One region of the Amycolatopsis sp. NPDC026612 genome, then DNA from elsewhere that is predicted to be linked to it. Evidence: riboswitches for the same ligand, from Rfam matches in the RefSeq annotation. Region 1 holds a riboswitch; the other holds the start of a gene.

Region 1 (7,412 bases):
GTCGTCCGGGCCGCCCGGCAGCGTCCGGGTGAGGTAGCGGTGCAGGTGGGCGTGCTCGGTCAGCCAGCGCAGGTGCGTCGAGATCACCGTGGAGATCATCTCGTTCGGGGAACCCTCGGGGTGCCAGAGCGGCGCGAGGTCGGCCGTCACCAGCTCGGCCGCGCGCTGGGCGATCGCGCGCTGGAGGTCGGCCGCGCCGTCGAAGTGCCGGTACAGGCGGGTGCGAGCGACGCCGGCGCGCTCGGCGATCTGCTCGGTCGAGACGTCCGGGCCGTGCTCGGCGATGGCCGCCAGCGCGGCGTCGACGAACCCGGCGCGCCGCCGCTCCTGCTGGCCCGCCCAGCGCGTCGCCCGTCCGTCGACCTTGGTCACGGCGAAAGCCTACTCAGGCACCGCCGGGCGGTGTACGCTCCCAATCTAGCTAGTACATCGCGTACCCCCTACTTCCGGAGGCCGCCATGGGCGTCGAGGCCCAGAACCGGGACGTCACCGCGGCTCGCCTGCTCAAGAGCTCCGCGAAGAACTCCTACGACCCCTACGTCGACGTCGATTGGGCCGCACCCCTGGCCGAGGGCAAGGCCTACATGCCACTGGAACGCCTCTCGCTCTACGGCACGGACCTCTGGGCGCGGCTGACGCCGGAGCAGCGGATCGAGCTGTCCAAGCACGAGATCGCCAGCATCATGAGCGTCGGCCTGTGGTTCGAGATCGTCCTGATGCACCTGCTCGCCCGGTACGTCTTCGACCTCGACGCGCGCACCGAGCACGCGCAGTACGCGCTCACCGAGATCGGGGACGAGACGCGGCACTCGGTGATGTTCGCCCGCACCGCCGAGCGGCTCGGCGTCCCGCGCTACGGCGTCCCGAAAGTGGTGCACCGCGCCGCGAAGGTGTTCGGCGCGACCGCCTCCGGGCCGTCGATGTTCGCGAGCGTGCTGGTCGCCGAGGAGACCACCGACCGGCTGCAGCGGTCGATGATGGACGACGACGGCATCCAGCCGCTGATCCGCTCGGTCAACCGCATCCACGTGGTCGAGGAGGCCCGGCACGTCCGTTTCGCCAAGGAGGAGGTGCTGCGGGAGACGCCGAAGCTGTCGAAGGCGGCGCTGCGGCGGCACCGGCTGCGGACCGCGCTGGTCGCGTACGGCGTCATCGACAGCATGGTCGACCCGCGGATCTACCGCAGCGTCGGGATCGACCCCCGCGAAGGCCGCGCCGCGGCGCTGGCGAACCCGCACTTCCACGAGACGCGCCGCTGGATGGCCGGGAAGATCGTGCCGTTCCTCCGCGACGCGGGCCTGATCGGCGGCCGCTCCGAGGGCCTCTGGCGGCGCGCGCACCTGCTCTGACGCCGCGGGGCGAACTGCTCTTCCGTGTCGTTCCGGACTGCGCCACGATGGCGTGGTGACCGCCGACCCGCCGCAGGGATTCCCGCAGCAGTTCCCGCTCGAACCCGCGCCCGGGCCGCCGATGGGGAACCCGCTACCGCGCCGCGCGCTCCTGGCCCGGCCGGCCGTGACCGGCCTGATCGGCTTCCTGGCCGGCGCATTGCTGGTCGGCGTGCCGTGGCTGGTGCTGAGCCTGCTCGGCGGCGGCCCGAGCGGGCGGCCGCTGTCCGCACCCGCCACCCTGGGCGCGCTCGACCGGGCCCAGGAGGCGATCGCGAAGCTCGACAAGGTCAGGGGGCAGCCCATGATCGCCCGCATCGAGAAGACCGACCGGGAGACCGCGGCCCGCGTGTCGGCGGCCTACGGCGGGGCCGGCGCGATCGCCCAGCAGTACCAGGACTCCGGACTGCAACGCGCGGTCCAGCTGGTCGCCGTGCGCGCGTCCTCCCCCGAGCTCGTGGCGCCCTACGAGGACACCGAGGCGCTCGGCCTGGCCGCGCCGAGCACCGAACTCGTGCGCGTCGGCGCCGTGCAGTGCCTGCGGCACAATCCTTCCACGCCCGCCGGGTCGACGCCGGACCCCGAGCAGATCGTCGTCACCAACTGCCAGCGCACCGGCCCGGGCCTGACCGTCACGCTGCGGAGCCTGAGCTCCGAAGGCAACCGTGACCCGCGGGAGCTGGCCGCGATCGTGGAGCAGGCCTGGCGGGAGCTCGCGGGATGATCACCACCAGGACGGCCCGCGCCGAGGACGAAGCGGTCCTCGCGAAGATCGACGAGCGCACCTGGACCCCGGCCGTGTCCCCCGCTCCCGCCCCGCCGGCCGGCACGCCGTTCTTCGACGGCGGAACGCGGCCCGAAGATGTCCTCGTCGCCGAGCAGGACGGCGCCGTCGCCGGGTACGTCCGGCTCGGCGAGGGGTTCGGCATCCCCGCCCACCGGCACGTGCTGGTGGTCGACGGGCTCGCCGTCGACCCGGACCGGCAGCGGCTGGGCATCGCGCCACCTCGTCGAGGCCGCCGGGTCTACGAGCGCTGCGGGTTCGTCACCGAAGGCGTGCTGCGGGGCGAATTCCGCATCGACGGCGAGGACGTCGACGACGTTCTCATGGCCCGCTCGCTCGCTTGACAGCCTCGCGGCGGCTTTGCCATCCTGGTTGCGGGCCGAGAGGCGCTGCGACGGAATTCTCTTCCGCCACGCTCGGCCCGTGACCACGACTCCAAGGGCGCCTCCCGTGAGGGAGGTGCCTTTCTCGTTGTCCCCGTGGACTTCCGTGCTGCCTCCCGAGCGCATCCCGACGAACTCCGGAGTGCACCCGAGCATGAGTGACAAACTGCAGACCCGCAATGGCCTCGACTTCGCCGTCGCCGACCTCGCACTGGCCGACGCCGGCCGCACCCAGCTGCGGCTGGCCGAGCACGAGATGCCCGGCCTGATGGCGATCCGCCGCGAGTACGCCGCCGCCCAGCCGCTGAAGGGCGCCCGCATCGCCGGATCGCTGCACATGACGGTGCAGACCGCCGTGCTCATCGAGACGCTGGTGGCGCTCGGCGCGCAGGTGCGGTGGGTGTCCTGCAACATCTTCTCCACCCAGGACGAAGCCGCCGCCGCGGTCGTCGTCGGCCCGGACGGCACCGCGGACGCCCCGGCGGGCACCTCGGTGTTCGCGTGGAAGGGCGAGACGCTCGACGAGTACTGGTGGTGCACCGACCGGCTCTTCGCCTTCCCCGGCGGCGAAGCCCCGAACATGATCCTCGACGACGGGGGCGACGCCACCCTGCTCGTCCACAAGGGAGTCGAGTTCGAGGCGGCGGGCGCGGTGCCGCAACCGTCCGAAGAGGACCCGGAAGAGTACCGGATCGTCCTCGGCACCCTGCGCGCGAGCCTGGCGGCCGACGGCGACCGCTTCACCCGGATGGCCAAGGAGATCCGCGGTGTCACCGAGGAAACCACCAACGGCGTCAAGCGGCTCTACAAGCTGGCCAAGGACGGCGAGCTGCTCTTCCCCGCGATGAACGTCAACGACTCGGTGACCAAGTCGAAGTTCGACAACAAGTACGGCATCCGGCACTCCCTTGTGGACGGGCTGAACCGGGCCACCGACGTCATGATCGGTGGCAAGCGCGTGGTCGTCTGCGGGTACGGCGACGTCGGCAAGGGCGCCGTGGAGGCGCTGCGCGGCCAGGGCGCCCGGGTGTCGGTCACCGAGATCGACCCGATCTGCGCGCTGCAGGCGGCGATGGACGGGCTCGACGTCGTCGAGCTCGACGACGTGGTGACCACCGCCGACATCTTCATCACCACGACCGGGAACTTCGGCATCATTTCCGCCGCCCAGATGAGCCGCATGAAGCACAACGCGATCGTCGCCAACGTCGGTCACTTCGACAACGAGATCGACATGGCCGGGCTGGCGAAGCTCCCGGGTGTCACGAAGAACGAGATCAAGCCGCAGGTGCACGAGTGGACGTTCCCGGACGGCCACGCGATCATCGTGCTGTCCGAGGGGCGGCTGATGAACCTGGGCAACGCGACCGGGCACCCGTCGTTCGTGATGTCGAACTCGTTCACCAACCAGGCGATCGCGCAGATCGAGCTGTTCACCAAGCCCGGCGAGTACGCCACCGACGTCCACCGGCTGCCGAAGCACCTCGACGAAAAGGTGGCCCGCCTGCACCTCGACGCGCTCGGCGTGAAGCTCACCAAGCTCACGAAGGAGCAGGCGGAGTACATCGGGGTCGACGCCGAAGGTCCGTACAAGCTCGATCACTATCGGTACTGATCCAAGATTGCTCCATTCGCCGTAGTTTGGTTTATCCCGAAACTGGCCATCCTTCCCTCGAGAGCGCATCCGCCCGGACGGCACGGAGCCGGGCCGGGTCTCATGCGAAGGAGTGTGTCAAGTGATCATTCTCGGTGTGATTCTTCTTGTCATCGGGTTCATCGTGGGCATCCCGGTGCTGTACACCATCGGTATCATTCTCGCGGTGGCCGGCGTGGCACTGGCCATCCTGGGCGGCACCGGCCGCCGGATCGGTGGCCGCGCGCACTGGTACTGATCCCGGGACCCCTTCGGACGGCCTGGCGCGTCAGCAGCAATGCTGGCCGCGCCAGGCCGTTCGGCCTTCCCGCACCGCCACCCCCGCGATCGCGAGCGCGACCGCCGGGTCGGCCCACCACCAGCCGAACAGGGCGTTGAGGAGCAAACCCGCCAGCAGGACCGCGGAAAGGCAAGCACAGAGCAAAGTCTGCCGCGAATCCGCGACGGCGCTGGTGGATCCGAGTTCCCTTCCGGCGCGGCGCTGAGCCCGGGAGAGCGCGGGCATCACCACGAGGGAAATGGCCGCGAGCACGATTCCGGTCCGGGAGCTTTCCGGCGCACGGCCGGTGAAAAACGTACTGACAGCTTCGCCCGTCACGTAAATCGCGAGCACGAAGAACGAAATCGCGATCGCTTTCAATGCCCGTCGTTGGCGACCCTCCGGATCGCGTCCGGAGAACTGCCAGGCGACGGCGACGGCCGAGGCGACCTCGATCACCGAATCCAGCCCGAAGCCGATCAGCGCCCCGGACGAAGCTGCGGCGCCGGCCGTCAGGGCGACGACCTCGGCGACGTTGTAGGTGATGGTCGCCGCCACGAGCAGCCGGACCCGCCGCACCAGCGCCGGCCGGCGATCCGGGCCCACCGCGGCCGGCGCACAGCAGCCGTCGGCACAGGCGTCCGCGACCGGTTTCGGCCTCACCGCGCCACCACCGGCGCATCCTCGCAGGCTTCCCCCGGTTCGACCGCCAGGACGACCTGGACGAGCTCGGCCAGCGCGCGGGCCAGCCGCGCGTCCGCGATCTCGTACCGCACCTGACGGCCCTCGTAGCCGGCCACGACGAGCCCGCAGCCCCGCAGGCACGACAGGTGGTTCGACACGTTCGACCGGCTCAGCCCGAGCTCGGCGGCGAGGCGCCCGGGATACGCGGGGCCGTCGAGCAGCGTGGTCAAGATGCGGCAGCGGGTCGGGTCGGCCAGGGCGCGCCCGATGCGGGCCAGCGCCGACTCCCGCGTCTCACAGGTCACCATGGGATGAACTGTACATCGAGGGCTGACATATCCACACCGGACACCGCCCGGGAACGAAAGGGGTCCTCCGGCTCCGAGGGGGAGGGAGAGCCGAAGGACCTCGTTAGTGTTAGCACATTGCCAAGCCGGTGTACACGGCTGCATACACGATCGTGTCAGGCCCTTGACGGCCGCACGGGCGTCAGGCGGACTTCGGCGCACGCTTGCGCGCGGCCGGCTTCTTCTTCGCCGGCTTGGCGTCCTCATCGGACGCCTCCGAAATGGACTCCGCCGAGTCCGCCGGCCGCCGCGACTTCTTCGCGGCGTCCACACTGGCCTGGAGCGCCGCCATCAGGTCGACGACGTCGGCCTTGGCGGTGACCGCCGCGGGCTTGGTCGTCTCGTCCCCCGCGACCTTCGCCTCGATCATCTCTTCAAGGGCTTCGCGGTAGTGGTCGCGGTACTTGTCCGGCTCGAACACCGGCTCGGCCAGCGAGTCGATCAGCGACCCGGCCATGGTCAGCTCCTGGGGCCGGATCTGCGGCGGGTCGTCGCGCAGGAACGGGAAGTCGGGTTCGCGGACCTCGTCCGGCCACAGCATCGTCGTCATCACCAGCACGTCGGCGTGCACCCGCAGCACCGCCATGCTCTCCCGCTGGCGGACCGCGACCTTCGCGACGGCCACCTGACTCGACTTGTGCAGCGCGTCCCGCAGCACGATGTACGGCTTCACCGCGTTCTTCTGCGGTTCCAGGTAGTACGTCCGGTCGTACTGGATCGGGTCGATCGACTCGAGCGGCACGAACTCCAGCACGTCGATCGTGCGCTGGCTGGACAGCGGCAGCTCGGCCATCTCGGCGTCGGTGATCACCACCATCTCGCCGTCGGGCAGCTCGTAGCCCTTGGCGATCTCGGCGTACGGCACTTCCTGGCCGTCGATCGTGCAGAACCGCTTGTACTGGATCCGGCCGCCGTCGGCCTCGTGCACCTGCCGCAGGGAGACGTTCTTGTTCTCGGTGGCGGCGTACATCTGGATCGGGATGCTGACCAGCCCGAACGACACCGAGCCCTTCCACATCGCCCGCATGCCACGCACCTCCGGTGTGCCACCCTGTCGTCTTCACGCTACGTGACAACCGTAGCCCGAATCGTCCCTCCGCGACAGTGCGGCGCCACCGCGATCTAGACCTCTGCCAGGTATTTCTCCCAGCGTGCGGAGTCCATGAACCAGTGGCGGTAATCCGTGGGATCGGCGAATCCGTTCACGAACCGCTTCGCCACGGTGGGGTTCTGCTGCGCCACCCCGAGGATCTGGAGCACGTGCGGGGGCGGCGGCAGGAGCAGCGCGTTGGTCCAGTCGGTGACGTGCCGGACGTACTCCCAGTAGCGCTCGAACGTCGCTTCCATCCACGCGGCGTCGAACGGCTGCTCGCCGTGGGCCACGATGGCGTCCAGGTAGGTCGCCGCGCAGTGGCTCGCGCTGTTGGAGCCCTGCCCGGTGATCGGGTCGTTCGCCACGACGACGTCGGCCATGCCCAGCACGATCGCCCCACCCGGCAGCGTGCCGACCGGATGACGGACCACCGGGGTGTACCCGCCGGCCAGGGTCGCCTTCGCGTCGGTCAGCTCCGCGTCGCGGCAGCGGTCGTACTCCCACGGCACGAACTGCCGCATCAGGTCGAGCACGCGCGCGAAGTGCTGCTCCGGGCCCGGGTGGTCGCCGAAGCAGTCCAGCGGCCCGCCGGGCACCCCTTCGAAGAAGAGGATGTCGCAGTTCCCGGTCAGCGTGTACGCCGGGATCATGAACAGCTCGCCGACGCCGGGGACGATGTTGAACCGCACCCCCGCCTGGTCCGGGTGCTCCGGCCGCCGGGTGACCCCGTGGGCGTAGACCAGCGAAAGCGCGCGCATCGGCTGGGTGTACGGCGACCGCTCGGGCACCCGGTCGAACAGCTGGACCAGCTCGCCCTTGC
Region 2 (7,412 bases), on a different contig from region 1:
GTCGTGGACCGGCAACGCCAAGACCTCCGACGCCCGGTTCGCCAAGGCGAGCGCCACCAGCGGCAGCCGGCGCGTGAGCGTGTGGACCGGCGCGGACGGCCCGACCCCGGCGCAGACGCTGCGCGCCGACACCGACCGCGTCGCCGGTGCCCGGATCCGCTACCGGCAGGTCGCGTTCGACGAGTTCCAGCAGGGCGACAGCGCGGAACTCCAGCAGGGTGCGCTGTTCTACGGCGCGCCCGCCACCGAGTCGGCGTTCATCACCTCGGCGCGCCAGTCGGGCAAGCTGGTGCGCGGCTGGGACTTCGACTCGGCGAGCCGGGCCACCACTCCCCTGGCGAACTACCCGGCGACCAACCACCCGTACGACGCCTGGTACCAGACGCTGCTGACGCAGAACGGCGCCGTCGAGTAGGCCGCCGTCAGCGTTTTGCCAGGGACCGGTAAGCGTCCCCGGCGAAGCTCGGCCGCATGAAGAACCGCACCGTCCTGATCTCCGGCGCGAGCATCGCCGGCCCCGCACTCGCCCACTGGCTGACCCGCTACGGCTGGACCGTCACCGTCGTCGAACGCGCTCCCGCGGTCCGGCCCGGCGGGCAGGCCGTCGACTTCAAGGGCGCCACCCACCGGACCGTCCTCGAGCGCATGGGCATCCTCGGCGAGGTCGTGCGCGGCCGGACCGGCGGGCAGGACCAGACGATCGTCGACGCCGCCGGACGCCCCCGGGCGGTGATCCCCGGCGAGTTCACCGGCGGCGAACTCGAAATCCGCCGCGGCGACCTGGCCGGAATCCTGTACCGGCACACGGACTGCGAGTACCTCTTCGGCGACACCATCACGAAGCTGACCGAGACGGCGGACGGCGTCGACGTCACCTTCGCCACCGCCGGACCGCGCCGCTTCGACCTCGTCGTGGGCGCCGACGGCATCCACTCGAACGTCCGGCGGCTGGCGTTCGGCCCGGAACGCGACTACGTCCGGTACCTCGGCTACCACTACGCCTTGGCCGAGCTCGGCGAGGAGCTCGCCGACGGCGAAGCGGTCATGTACAACGAGCCGGGCCGGATGGCCGCCGTCGGCGGGCCGAAGGCGTCGGCGTTCTTCGTGTTCGCCTCACCCGAACTCGGCTACGACCGCGCCGACACCGTGCAGCAGCGGCAGCTGCTGGTGGACGCCTACCAGGGCGCCGGCTGGCGGGTGCCCGAGCTGATGGCCAAGATCCCGCAGGCCCGCGAGTTCTTCCTGGACTCCCTGAGCCGGGTCACGATCGACCGCTACTCCCGCGGCCGGGTCGTGCTGCTCGGCGACGCGGCCTACGGCAACACCCTCGGCGGCTTCGGGACCGGCCTGGCGATCGTCGGCGCGTACGTGCTCGCGGGCGAGCTCCTCGCCGCGGACGGCGACCACCAGGCCGCTTTCGCCCGCTACGAGGAGCAGTTCCGCGGCTACGCGAAGATCTCGCAGCGCGGCAGCGCGGGCCCGTTCCTCGCGCCGCCGTCACCGCTGCGGATCAGGCTGCGGGACTGGACGTTCAAGTCCCGCTTCCTGCTCGGCCTGCTGCTCAAGGCGACCGACAAGTTCGCCACGGACATCGAGCTGGCCAACTACGCCTCCCAACTCACGTGCCCCGCCCCGGATCCCACGTGATCAAGGCCGTAACTCACGTGACTGAACCCGTAACTCACGTGATTGAAGCCGGAACTCGCCGGTTACGGCTCTGATCACGCGAGTTCCGGCTGCAATCACGCCGGTTACGGCTCTGGTCACGTGGGTTACGGGTTTGCGGCCACGCCGGTGGGTTAGGCCTCGGGGTCGTAGGCCAGGTTCGGCCGCAGCCACTGCTCGACCTCGGCCACCTCGACGCCCTTGCGGCGCGCGTAGTCCTCGATCTGGTCGCGGGCGAGCCGTCCGACGGTGAAGTACTTCGAGTCGGGGTGGGCGAAGATCAGACCGGACACGCTCGCGGCGGGCGTCATCGCGAACGACTCGGTCAGCGCCATGCCGAGCTCGTCGGCTTCCAGCAGTTCGAACAGCTCGCGCTTCTGGCTGTGGTCGGGACTGGCCGGGTAGCCGAGCGCCGGGCGGATGCCGCGGAACCGCTCCGCGTGCAGGTCTTCCAGCTTCGGCTGCGCGTCCGGTTCGAACCAGTCGCGACGGGCCCGCAGGTGGATGTGCTCGGCGAACGCCTCGGCGAGCCGGTCGGCCAGCGCCTTGACCATGATCGCGCGGTAGTCGTCCTGCTCGGCTTCGTACCGTTCGGCCAGCGCCTCGGCGCCGTGGATGGCCACCGCGAAGCCACCGAGGTGGTCCCCGACCGGCGCGATGTAGTCGGCGAGGCAGCGGTTCGCGCGGTCCGCGGGCTTCGCGGTCTGCTGCCGCAGCATCGGGAACTTGACGTGCGCGAAGTCGTCCTCGAGCAGGATGTCGTCTCCTTCGCTGTGCGCCGGCCAGTACGCGTACGCGCCCTTCGCGGTGAAGCTGCCGTCGGCGATGATCTGGTCGAGCAGCGTGTTCGCGTCGTCGAACAGCTCGCGGGCGACCGGCTGCTCCAGGATGGCCGGGTACTTGCCCTTGAGCTCCCAGGCCAGGAACAGGAACTGCCAGTCGATCATCTCGCGCAGTTCCGCGATGGCCGGTTCGACCACGCGGACGCCGGTGAACGCCGGGGTCGGCAGGCCGTCGAACGCCACCTTCTCCGGGTTCGCGCGGGCCTGCTCGAGGGTGAGCATCGGACGGCGCTGCTTGCTCGCGTGCTGCTCGCGCAGCACCTCCTGGTCGGCCCGGTTCTTCTCCGCCAGCACGATCGAGCGGTCCGGGTCGAGCAGGTCGGACACCACGCCGACCACCCGCGACGCGTCCAGCACGTGCACCGTGACGTTGTCGTAGGCGGGCGCGATGCGGACGGCGGTGTGCTGGCGGGACGTCGTCGCGCCGCCGATCAGCAGCGGGATCTTCAGACCGCGGCGCTGCATCTCGGTGGCGACCGCGACCATTTCGTCCAGCGACGGCGTGATCAGGCCGGACAGCCCGACCGCGTCGGCGCCTTCGGTGACGGCGGTGTCGAGGATCTTCGCCGCCGGCACCATGACACCGAGGTCGATCACCTCGTAGTTGTTGCAGCCGAGCACGACGCCGACGATGTTCTTGCCGATGTCGTGGACGTCGCCCTTCACCGTGGCCAGCACGACCTTGCCCTGTCCGTTGGACAGCTCGGCGCGGCCCGCCAGCCGGGCTTCCTCCTTCTCGGCCTCCATGAACGGCTCGAGGTAGGCGACGGACCGCTTCATCACGCGGGCGCTCTTGACCACCTGCGGCAGGAACATCTTGCCGGCGCCGAAGAGGTCGCCGACGATCTTCATGCCGTCCATCAGCGGGCCTTCGATCACCTCGAGGGGCCGGGCAAGCTGCCGCCGCGCCTCTTCGGTGTCGTCTTCGATGAAGTCCACGATCCCGTGGACGAGCGCGTGCGAGAGCCGCTCCTGCACCGTGCCTTCGCGCCACGAGAGGTCGACGACGCGCTTGGTGCCGCTGCCCTTGACGTTCTCCGCGAAGCTCACCAGCCGGTCGGTGGCGTCCTCGCGCCGGTCGAAGAGCACGTCCTCGACCAGTTCGAGGAGGTCCTTCGGGATGTCTTCGTAGACGGCCAGCTGGCCGGCGTTGACGATGCCCATGTCCAGACCGGCCTGCACGGCGTAGAACAGGAACGCCGAGTGCATCGCCTCGCGGACGACGTCGTTGCCGCGGAAGGAGAAGGACAGGTTCGAGATGCCACCGCTGGTCCGCGCGCCCGGGCAGCGCTCCTTGATCCGGGGCAGCGCGTCGATGAACGCCTTCGCGTAGCCGTTGTGCTCGGAAATGCCGGTGGCGACGGCGAGGACGTTCGGGTCGAAGATGATGTCCTCGCCCGCGAAGCCCGCCTGCTGCGTCAGCAGGTCGTAGGCGCGGCCGCAGATCTCGACCTTGCGGTCGGCGGTGTCGGCCTGGCCCTGCTCGTCGAAGGCCATCACGACGACGCCGGCGCCGTAGTTGCGGATGGTGCGGGCCTGGGCCAGGAACGGCTCCTCGCCCTCCTTGAGGCTGATCGAGTTGACCACGCCCTTGCCCTGCAGGCAGCGCAGGCCGGCTTCGAGCACGGTCCACTTGGAGCTGTCGACCATCACCGGGATCCGGGCGACCTCGGGCTCGGTGGCGATCAGGTTGAGGAAGGTGGTCATCGCCTCCTCGCTGTCGAGCAGGTCGGCGTCCATGTTGACGTCGAGCAGGTTCGCCCCGCCGCGGACCTGCTCCAGCGCGACGTCGACGGCGCCCTGGTGATCGCCCGATTCGATGAGCCGGCGGAACCGCTTCGAGCCGGTGACGTTCGTGCGTTCGCCGATCATCACGAACCCGGTGTCGGCGCCGATGCCGAACGGCTCGAGCCCGCTGAAGCGGGTGTGGGTCCGCGGCGCGGGCACCTTGCGCGGAGTGACACCCTTCGCCGCGGCGGCGATCTTCGCGATGTGGTCCGGCGTGGTGCCGCAGCAGCCGCCGACGAGGTTGACCATGCCGTCCCGGGCGAACCCGCCGACCAGGCCGGCGGTCTCTTCGGGGGCCTCGTCGTAGCCGCCGAAGGCGTTCGGCAGCCCGGCGTTCGGGTGACAGGCGACGTAGGCGTCGGCGATCCGCGACAGTTCCTCGACGTGCGGGCGCATCTCGGCGGCCCCCAGCGAGCAGTTGACCCCCACGACCAGCGGCTTCGCGTGCTCGATCGAGCTCCAGAACGCCTCGACGGTCTGGCCGGACAGCGTCCGCCCGCTCAGGTCGACGATGGTGACGGAGATCCACAGCGGCAGGTGCGGCGCGACCTCGCGGGCAGCGGCGATGGCGGCCTTGCAGTTCAGCGTGTCGAAGATCGTCTCGATCAGCAGCAGGTCGACGCCGCCCTCGGCGAGCGCGGCGATCTGCTCGGCGTAGGCCGCCTTGACCTGGTCGAACGTGACCGCCCGGTACGCCGGGTCGTCGACCTTGGGCGACAGGCTGAGGGTGACGTTGAGCGGGCCGATCGACCCGGCCACGAACCGCCCGCCGGCTTCATCGGCCGCCTGGCGGGCGAGCTGCGCGCCGCGGACGTTCATCTCGTGGACGTACGCCTGCAGGCCGTAGTCGGCCTGGCCGATGCTGGTGGCGGTGAAGGTGTTGGTCGTGGTGACGTCCGCGCCCGCGGCCAGGTACTGGCGGTGCACGTCGAGGATGACGTCCGGGCGGGTGAGGTTGAGCAGGTCGGGGTCGCCGGTGACGTCGTGGGTGTGCTCGCCGAAGCGGTCGCCACGGTAGTCGGCCGGAGTCAGCCCGGCGCCCTGCAGCATGGTGCCCCAGGCACCGTCCAGTACCGCCACGCGCTGGTCGAGCAGCTCACGCAGGCGCGCGGAGGGGTCGAGCTCTCGCGGAGTGATCGGGTTCACCGGCAGCCTCCCTCAGTCGGGAGGCGCCCTTGGTTGGTCATTCCCGGCCGAGCGTGGCGGACCCGGTGGTCCGTTGCAGCGCCTCTCGGCTCGTGGTCCAGGATATCGGATCCGGGCCCCCGCACGCCATCCCGCCCCACCGACGTGTCCACTGAATGGGACAGCGTCTGTCCACAATGGATTACCGGGTCCACCCTGCACCTCCGTCGGCCGACGTGCCCGCGACTGCGGTTCCGAGTGTGGCAGCCGGGCATCGAGCCCCCCTCAAGGCTACGAACAGTGCCCGCCCGAACCCGCACCGTGACAAAGCGGCCGGTTGAAAACTGAAACACGTTCTAATAAGCTCCGCGGGTGGACTACGGAATCGTGCTGTTCACCAGCGACCGGGGGATCACCCCGGCAGCCGCGGCGCGCGCCGCGGAGGCCGCGGGCTTCTCGACCTTCTACGTCCCCGAACACACGCACATCCCGGTGAAGCGCGAGGCACCGCACCCGCGCACGGGGGACGCGTCGCTCCCCGACGACCGCTACAGCCGGACCCTCGACCCGTGGGTCGCGCTGGCGACGGCGGCCGCGGTCACCACGCGCATCCGGTTGGCCACGGCGGTGGCCCTGCCGGTCGAGAGCGACCCGATCACCCTCGCCAAGACGATCGCCAGCCTCGACCACCTGTCCGGCGGCCGCGTCACGCTCGGCACCGGCTTCGGCTGGAACGTCGACGAGCTGACCGACCACGGCGTGCCCGGGAACCGGCGCCGCACCGCGCTGCGCGAGTACCTCGAGGCGATGAGTGCACTGTGGACGGAAGAAGAAGCGGCCTACGACGGGGAGTTCGTCTCGTTCGGACCGAGCTGGGCGTGGCCGAAGCCGGTCCAGCCGCACATCCCGGTACTGCTCGGCGCGGGCCCGACGGAGAAGACGTTCCGCTGGATAGCGCGGCACGCGGACGGCTGGATCACCACGCCGGCCGACACCGACCTGGACGGGCACGTGGCCCTGCTGAAGGAAAGCTGGCTCGCCGAGGGCCGCGAAGGCGCTCCCCTGGTGTGCGCGCTCGGGGAACGACCGGACCGGGACCGCCTGGCGCACCTCGATTCCCTGGGCGTGACCGAGACGGTCTTCGGTCTGCCCGACCGGTCGCCCGAAGAGGTGGAGGCCTGGATCGGGCGACTCGCCGGGAAACTGGGCCTCGCTGCCGTCCCCGCACGCTGAACGGCGGGACACGGACGAATCCGTGCCCCGCCGCCGGCCGACCCCCGGGTCAGCTCTTGACCGCGACCCCCTGCCGCGCCCGCAGGTCCAGCTCGATCTGCTCCAGGGAACGGCCCTTGGTCTCCGGCACCAGCCACTTGGTGAGCACGAACAGCACCACGTTCACCCCGGCGAACAGGAACATCGAGCCGCCGATGCCGAGGGACTTCGGGTCGGAGATGATCGGGAAGACCGCGCTCACGATGCCCGTCGCCGCCCACAGGACCACGCTGCTGACCCCCATGCCGGTCGCCCGGTACTTCAGCGGGAACACCTCGGACATCATCACCCAGACGACCGCGCCCCAGCCGAGCTCGTAACCGACCAGGTAGAGCACCATCATCACCAGCATCAGGATGCCGCGCGTGCCGGTGTCGTGGACGTTCAGCACCACGAGCCCGGCGGCCACCAGCGTGATCACCATGATGACGTTGCCGATGAGCAGCAACGGCTTGCGGCCCCAGCGGTCCACCACGAACACCACCCACGCGGTGAACAGGAACTTCGTGACGCCCAGCAGCACACCCGACAACAGGGCCGCCTGCGTGGCGAAGCCGAGGCCGATGAGCATCGTCGGGAAGTACGCGTTGATCGCGTTGACCCCACTGAACTGCTGGCCGATCGCGAGCAGCAGCGCCACGACGATCATCGGCCGCACGAAGCCGGAGAACAGGTCGCGGATCCGCGGCTTCTCCTCGGTGTCCAGCTGGATGACCTCGT

What was found. Region 1 has a riboswitch for S-adenosylhomocysteine ahead of ahcY (adenosylhomocysteinase). Riboswitches for the same ligand answer to the same signal wherever they lie in the genome.
Region 2: linked by a shared signal. The riboswitch ahead of metH (methionine synthase) and the one ahead of ahcY (adenosylhomocysteinase) in region 1 are both predicted to bind S-adenosylhomocysteine.

The regions. Positions count from the first base shown of each region.
Region 1 is NZ_JBEZYB010000010.1:22,748-30,159, forward strand. Features, by position in the region: gene AB0F15_RS12990 (TetR/AcrR family transcriptional regulator) at 1-372, opposite strand, end outside; gene AB0F15_RS12995 (diiron oxygenase) at 459-1,349, shown strand; gene AB0F15_RS13000 (hypothetical protein) at 1,405-2,112, shown strand; gene AB0F15_RS13005 (GNAT family N-acetyltransferase) at 2,109-2,516, shown strand; S-adenosyl-L-homocysteine riboswitch at 2,548-2,626, shown strand; gene ahcY (adenosylhomocysteinase) at 2,710-4,170, shown strand; gene AB0F15_RS13015 (hypothetical protein) at 4,292-4,447, shown strand; gene AB0F15_RS13020 (cation transporter) at 4,478-5,131, opposite strand; gene AB0F15_RS13025 (metalloregulator ArsR/SmtB family transcription factor) at 5,128-5,460, opposite strand; gene AB0F15_RS13030 (Ku protein) at 5,642-6,526, opposite strand; gene AB0F15_RS13035 (styrene monooxygenase/indole monooxygenase family protein) at 6,622-7,412, opposite strand, start outside.
Region 2 is NZ_JBEZYB010000043.1:17,101-24,512, reverse strand. Features, by position in the region: gene AB0F15_RS30165 (hypothetical protein) at 1-415, shown strand, start outside; gene AB0F15_RS30160 (FAD-dependent monooxygenase) at 472-1,647, shown strand; gene metH (methionine synthase) at 1,800-5,441, opposite strand; S-adenosyl-L-homocysteine riboswitch at 5,456-5,534, opposite strand; gene AB0F15_RS30150 (TIGR03619 family F420-dependent LLM class oxidoreductase) at 5,793-6,653, shown strand; gene AB0F15_RS30145 (sugar porter family MFS transporter) at 6,703-7,412, opposite strand, start outside.